DNA from 3 places in the Enterococcus sp. DIV0800 genome. Region 1 is predicted to be linked to each of the others. Evidence: riboswitches for the same ligand, from Rfam matches in the RefSeq annotation. Region 1 holds a riboswitch; each other region holds the start of a gene.
What was found. A riboswitch is a leader RNA that binds a small molecule or an ion and turns the genes downstream of it on or off. The one in region 1 is predicted to bind magnesium.
Positions count from the first base shown of each region.

Region 2: linked by a shared signal. The riboswitch ahead of IGI54_RS14215 (MgtC/SapB family protein) and the one ahead of mgtA (magnesium-translocating P-type ATPase) in region 1 are both predicted to bind magnesium.
Region 3: linked by a shared signal. The riboswitch ahead of IGI54_RS13215 (FtsW/RodA/SpoVE family cell cycle protein) and the one ahead of mgtA (magnesium-translocating P-type ATPase) in region 1 are both predicted to bind magnesium.

Region 1 is NZ_CP187898.1:1,317,866-1,320,139, reverse strand. Features, by position in the region: gene IGI54_RS06410 (PLP-dependent aminotransferase family protein) at 1-13, shown strand, start outside; gene IGI54_RS06405 (nitroreductase family protein) at 14-739, shown strand; M-box (ykoK) riboswitch at 782-946, shown strand; gene mgtA (magnesium-translocating P-type ATPase) at 1,197-2,274, shown strand, end outside.
Region 2 is NZ_CP187899.1:478,472-480,745, reverse strand. Features, by position in the region: gene IGI54_RS14225 (ArsR/SmtB family transcription factor) at 1-9, shown strand, start outside; gene IGI54_RS14220 (hypothetical protein) at 15-185, shown strand; M-box (ykoK) riboswitch at 610-779, shown strand; gene IGI54_RS14215 (MgtC/SapB family protein) at 928-1,602, shown strand; gene IGI54_RS14210 (GNAT family N-acetyltransferase) at 1,673-2,071, shown strand.
Region 3 is NZ_CP187899.1:274,265-276,538, reverse strand. Features, by position in the region: gene IGI54_RS13220 (alpha/beta hydrolase) at 1-647, shown strand, start outside; M-box (ykoK) riboswitch at 843-1,010, shown strand; gene IGI54_RS13215 (FtsW/RodA/SpoVE family cell cycle protein) at 1,121-2,269, shown strand; gene IGI54_RS13210 (FtsW/RodA/SpoVE family cell cycle protein) at 2,241-2,274, shown strand, end outside.

The sequences.
Region 1 (2,274 bases):
AAGGAGGAACTAAATGAAGGCATTAGACGTGTTAAACAATCATCGGACGTATCGTAATTTTGATGAAGAGTATCAATTGTCAGACGAAGAATTGCAGCAGATTTTACAGGCTAGCTGCCAAGCCCCAAGCTGGATGAATGGTCAAATGTACAGCATCATTGTGGTGAAGGATAAAAAGATCCGGAAGCAATTGGTTGAACTGAATCCAGGTAATCCCCATATGTTGAAAAGCTCAGTCTTTTTAGTTTTTGTTGCTGATTTGAAACGGACAAAAAAAGTCGCAGAACATTATCAAGTGGATTATCCGATTAATCAAGGCATTGATCCATTGATTACTGCCATTACGGATACGGCTCTAGCGTTGGAAAATGCGGTAGTTGCAACCGAAGCTCTGGGATTAGGCAGTGTCATTGTCGGATCAATTCGTAAGGATATCGCTGAGGTAAGTAAATTATTGAATTTGCCGGATTATGTTTTTCCTGTTGCGGGTTTAAGTATCGGAAAACCCATCGTCGAGATGCGGGTCAAGCCTCGATTGCCAAAAGAAGCGGTTATTCATTATGATACCTATCAAGATTATGACTATCAATTGATTGAAGATTATGACGAAACGATGGAGATCTTTGCTGAAGCACGTGAAACTAAGCTTTGGAGCAAGAAATTTGCTGATTATTTTGGTCGAACTCCCAATCAGAAAATTGATGAGTTTCTGAAAATAAACAAATTTTTTCATGATTAAGTTTGACACAAAGAAATAACTGATTTATAGTGGAAATGAAATTAAAATAATTGTTAGGTGAGGCTCCTATACGGACACAGGCTACTGCCCAAAAATGTCGAGAGACGCCAATGGGTAGAACAGGAATCATCGTGAAGGTGATTCATAACGTAGCTGACAGATTCTGTCTACGCCCTATAGTGCTAAAGCTCGACGATGAACATGAATGAACTTTTCGCGCGTGCTCATTTTCGAGTGCGCGCTTTTTTTGTGAGTTCCACTTCGCGCTTTAAGCAGAATTTTCTACGTGTTAAGAATCTGCGAACTTGGAGCAAAAATTTTATAAGGCGGAAAAAAATTCACCGAAATAAATGAAAGGATGTGAGGAAGATGGAATATGATCATGAGGATAGTCGACCGAAATATAATTACCGTAGGACGACAGTATTCGTCCTGAAATTTAGGAGGAACCATTATGATGAACAAAAAAAACCTTCTTGCTCGCAAGAACAACAAAGACCAAGAATTAAAAAAATTGGCGATTCTTTCTGATCGTGATCTTTTCTTAAACTTGCGTACTTCATTGCAAGGATTATCTGAAGAGGATGCTCAAAGCCGGTTAGAAGAATATGGCCCTAATGAAGTCTCGGCTCAAAAACCGACTCCAGCTATTTTATTATTTTTACAAGCCTTTAATGATCCTTTTGTGTATGTTTTGGCCTTATTAGCGATCGTTTCATTGCTGACTAGTGATTTTGAAGCAGCGATAGTTATGACGATCATGATTCTTGCCAGTGTACTGATTACATTTATTCAAGAATATCGTTCACAAAAGGCCAGCATCGAATTGAAAGAAATGATTGAAAATACAGCGGCAATCACCCGGAATGGTGAAACGAAAGAAATTCCAATGGATGAAGTTGTACCGGGAGATATTTTGACATTAGCAACTGGGGATATGATTCCGGCGGACGCGGTCTTAATTTGGACTAAGGACTTATTCGTGAATCAGTCTTCATTAACCGGCGAATCTATGCCAGTGGAAAAATTTGTTCCCAAAGAAGCGGCGATCACTGAAGAAATGACCGCGTTAGATTTGACGAATCTTGTTTTTATGGGGACCGATGTGTTAAGTGGTCAGGGAAAAGCAATTATTTTAAAAACGGGACAACAAACGTTCTTTGGCGATATTGCCAAAAATGCGACTTCTAAGCGGGGCAAGACTTCCTTTGATATCGGTTTGAACCGTGTGAGTAAATTATTACTACGGATGGTTATGGTGCTCTTTCCATTAGTTTTCTTGATTAATGGTTTAACTAAGGGAGACTGGAGCAGCGCCTTCTTCTTTGCTATTGCGGTTGCTGTTGGTTTGACACCAGAAATGCTGCCAATGATCGTCAGCTCCAACTTAGCAAAAGGAGCATTGACCTTGTCTAAACATAAAGTAATCGTAAAAGAACTGGCTTCGATCCAAAACTTAGGCAGCATGGATGTTTTATGTACCGATAAAACTGGGACAATCACCGAAGATCGAGTTGTCTTAGTACAGCACCTAG
Region 2 (2,274 bases), on a different replicon from region 1:
AAAGTGTAAATGGTATGAAAAAAGTATTAATTGGGAGATACGGATGTTTTTCCGATGAGAATGAGCTTGAATATTATGTTGAAAATAGCACAATACTCCCAATCAATACCCACTTGAAACTTGCTGAATTGGTTCGACTTGTTTATCAACAAAAAGGAGATAGTCTTCAAGCTGCGCTAGTCTAAATTTATTTGTTGAAAAATAGGTTAGTTTTTATCAAGGCCAGAATTTTTGTAGAGTATTCCTTCGAATATTTGACGAATCAACGATTCGAGATTTGGATCAAAATTATTAGAATAGATTCTTTATATATGAATCATGTATATTACAGTGAGATGCAGGGACAGTAAGAACCCCCAATCTGGATATGTGGATGGGTGAAAAACTAGCGCTATTCTAGTAAATAGTAAACGTACCATAAGGGGGGCTCTTTTAGCCTAATTAGTTGGAAATTCATAGAATTCTTTGGGATCAAATTTCGTTTTGAATTTGAATATCTAAACTAGAGTGTTCTATTATTAACTCATTATTCTTCAAAATTTCTTTTATAAATCTAAAATTGTTTGTTGACAGTGTTAATTCATTTTGTTATTATTTCCATGAAAATAAAATATGATTTGTTAGGTGAGGCTCCTATGCAAACATAGGCTACTGCCCAAAAATGTCGAGAGACGCCAATGGGTAGAACAGGGATTGTCGAATACAAGGCTTTTCTTAAGGTAGCTAAGATGTTTGTCTTTACGTTGTATAGTGCCAAAACTCAACGATTAGATCGACGTCTTATTTTGTCATGTGATTTGATGATTTTAGAACGGTTTTTCGCGGAGTTTTTGTGCGAAAAACCGTTTTTTTTTATTTAACATATTCATTTTTATTTTTAATAACCTAGAGAGGAAGTGATGGTATGAATTTTTAATTATGTTGCTTATGAGTGTACTGGCAGGTGGATTGATTGGAATTGAACGTCAGTGGCGAAAAAAACTAGCTGGAGTACGTACGATGGTTTTAGTTTCACTGGGAGCAACAATTTTTGTTTCTTTGTCTTCGACATTTACGGCAGATACTAGCCCAACAAGAATAGCAGCACAAGTAGTTAGTGGGATAGGTTTTTTGGCAGGGGGTATCATTTTACGGGATGGTTTTAGCGTTACAGGTTTAAATACTGCTGCGACACTTTGGTGTACAGCTGCAGTAGGAGTAATGATTGGTGCGGGATCGATTAAAGAAGGTTTCTTGGCAGCAATTGTGATCACTTTTGTTAACATTGTGATACGTTTTATTTCTCATCGATTTGATCAAATTGCGGAAGTTTATCGACCTGATACTGTAAATAACGTGCAAAATTCCTTTTTGATCATTACAGGTAAAATTTCGTCCGAAGTTTCGCTGAGAACAGAAACTATCGCCCAATTAGATCGGTATTATTTATCATTCTGTCATTTTGTATGTCAAGACCTTGCTGGAGGTATGGTTCAATTACAAGTTGAGCTTGAACCCGCTTCAAATATGGATCTGGCAATGAAGGAAATCATTGCTCATTTATCGAGGAACAAAGAGGTACTTGAAGTTTATCAGCTAACGAAGGAGGAAGAAACATGGTAAAACAGTGTTTACTATAGTTAGATGGGATAGTCGAACTTATCGGGAAGCGATTATCTTACGGAATGAGTTGTTGAAAGCCAGCGCAGGGCAACCCTATATGACAGCTTCACCTATTAGTGAGATAAATGACATTCATTTGGTGGTCAAACGGAATGGCATGACAGTAGGTACTCTACTAATGCATCCCTGTTCTTCAAATTGCATTCAAATCAAGCAAGTGGCTATTCATCCAGATTATCAAGGAAGAAGTCTAGGGAAAAGACTAATTGTGTATGCCGAGCAGGTAGCTAGAAATTTTAACTTTTCCATCATTTTTTTAACTGGAAGAAAACAAGCCTGGGGATTTTATGAAAAAATGGGATATTGTGATTTAATGGATGCTTATTATAAAAATGGGTTGACATTAAAAGTATTTAAGAAAGAATTAGTATATTTTTCGAAAAAAAAGGAGATGAAAACAAATGGATGACAGTAGTTCGAAGCAGTTGGGTTTGCGGAAAAAGAGTGAACTAAAAACAAATCAATTATTATTGTCTATTTGTTTTTAGTTCCTGGACTCTCCAAACCCTAGCAAGGAGGAAGTTTTATGAAGACGCTAGGAAATATCATTCTATACCTAATGATTGGGATAGGATTGTGGCGAATTTTTTTTGGAGAGAAGGAAAGAAGAGT
Region 3 (2,274 bases), on a different replicon from region 1:
GGGGTGAGACGAGTGACAAAATAGTTTTAGCTTTTCATGGCGATCAATCTCATAAAGAAGACACGGTCATTCAATTGTTGGCTGAAGCCGCTGTCCCCAAAGGCTATCAAGTGTGGAGCTTTGATCTGCCGGAACATGGTGAGCGCAAAGGCCAACCCTACGCCTTGAATCCGTCAAATGTAGTAGCGGATGTCGAAAAAATCCTTTTTAAACACCAGCAAGCGCAGCAGATCACTTTATTCGGCTGTAGCATCGGAGCTTATTTTGCGATGCTGGCAGGACAAGCCAAGAATATCCAGCAAAGTCTTTTTTTATCGCCCATCGTGGATATGCGGGAATTAATCGAAAATATATTGGATTGGTCACAACTGACGCCGGCCGATTTACGACGTGAAAAACGAATAAAAACACCTTTTAATACCTTGGCGTGGGAGTATTATTGCTATGTTGTAGAGCATCCAATTCAATGGACTGTTTCAACAAAAATTTTATATGGCGGTAAGGATCAGTTGACGAGCCGAAAGACCATTGAAAAATTTGCTCGTCCGTCAATGATCGATTTGACGATCTTTGAAACTGGTGAGCATTTCTTTCACACGCCTACACAGCTGTCTTTCTATCAGCAGTGGTTAACATCTAATCTATAAAAAAACTCTCAGCTTAATCGGCTGAGAGTTTTTTTAGTGCGTGGCTGGTTTAACTAGCTTTATGGTTGAAAAAAGGATTGTCCAGTAAATTTTTGGTAAAAGATTTCATAAGTAAATTTAAAGATAATCGGATTTTATATATAAATTTTTGCTATTTTATGACAAAAAAAGTAGGATGATTGTGAAAGTAAATATAAGTAAACTTGTTAGGTGAGGCTCCTAAACAAACATAGGCTATTGCGCAGAAACGTCGAAAGACGCCAATGTGTAAAACAGGAATTGTCGGATTAAGGCTTTTCATAAAATAGCTAAGAGTAATTCTTTACGTTGTTTAGTGCTAAAACTCAGACGATGAGATTGATTGTGTGAGCCACCAAACTTGTTAGTTTTTTCGCTAACGTTTGGTGTCTTTTTGTTTTCTTGCTTTGAACTCTCTCGCCGCAACAATTACTTGATGAGAGGGAGAGATGAATATGATAAAAAAAAGAAAGATCGATTGGCTGTTGTTACTACCTTATTTGGGGGTAAGCCTAATCGGTCTTTTAATGGTCTTCAGCGCGAGTTCTTATCGATTGACAACGGAAGGAAAAAATCCGCTATCGTTGTTTAGCAAGCAAGCGATTTTTATCCTGTTAAGTTGGTTATTAATTGGAATTATTTATCATGTAAAAAGCAACGTCTTACTAAAAAGTATAGTGGCAAAAGGCTTGTTGGCAATCGGCTTAGTCAGTTTATTGTTAGTCAAAATAAACGGGGTCACAATCAATGGCGCACAAAGATGGGTTTCCTTATTTGGTATTCAATTTCAGCCATCAGAGGTAACAAACGTCGCATTGATCTTGTATTTAGCCTACTTTTTCCGAAAAAAACGGGCCAGACACCAATTGTGGAGACCTGGTGTGTTGGTTTTACTTAGTGGTCTATTAATTTTACTGCAGCCGAAAGTGACGGGAGCAATTATTATTTGGGGGATTGCCTTCGTGCTCATTACTACTGCAGAAATTCCATACCAGCTTTCGCTTTTACTTTTTTTAGGATTGATTGTCGGTATCGTGCTAGTTGCTGGAATGATTCTTTTTTTGGGTAGTCACGAGTTGCTGCCACAATTATTTGCCCACACGTATGAACGCATTCGTCTGGTCAGAGATCCCTTCTTAGATTCTTACGGGCAAGGATTTCAAATGAGTAATTCTTATTACGCTCTTTATAATGGCGGATTTCTCGGTCGGGGGTTAGGAAACAGCATTACAAAAAAAGGGTACTTACCCGTTGCTGAGACCGACTTCATTTATTCAATCATGGTGGAGGAATTAGGGGTAATTGTCGCATTGATTGTATTGGCATTGATTTTTTTGATCGCGCTACGTTTATTCGTGCTAGCGGCAAAGGAACGGTGTCAGCATGTAAGTTTGATCTATTTTGGGGTAGGAACATTAATACTACTCCAAACAAGTATCAATGTTGCCAGTATTTTGGGACTGATTCCCATGACCGGAGTTCCTTTGCCGTTCATCAGCTATGGTGGTACCAGCTATTTAATCCTTTCAGTAGCGCTTGGGATTTGTTTAAAATTTGCTTCGGAGGTTCGATCCAATGAGGAGACGTTTGAGCAACGAATTTAATTATT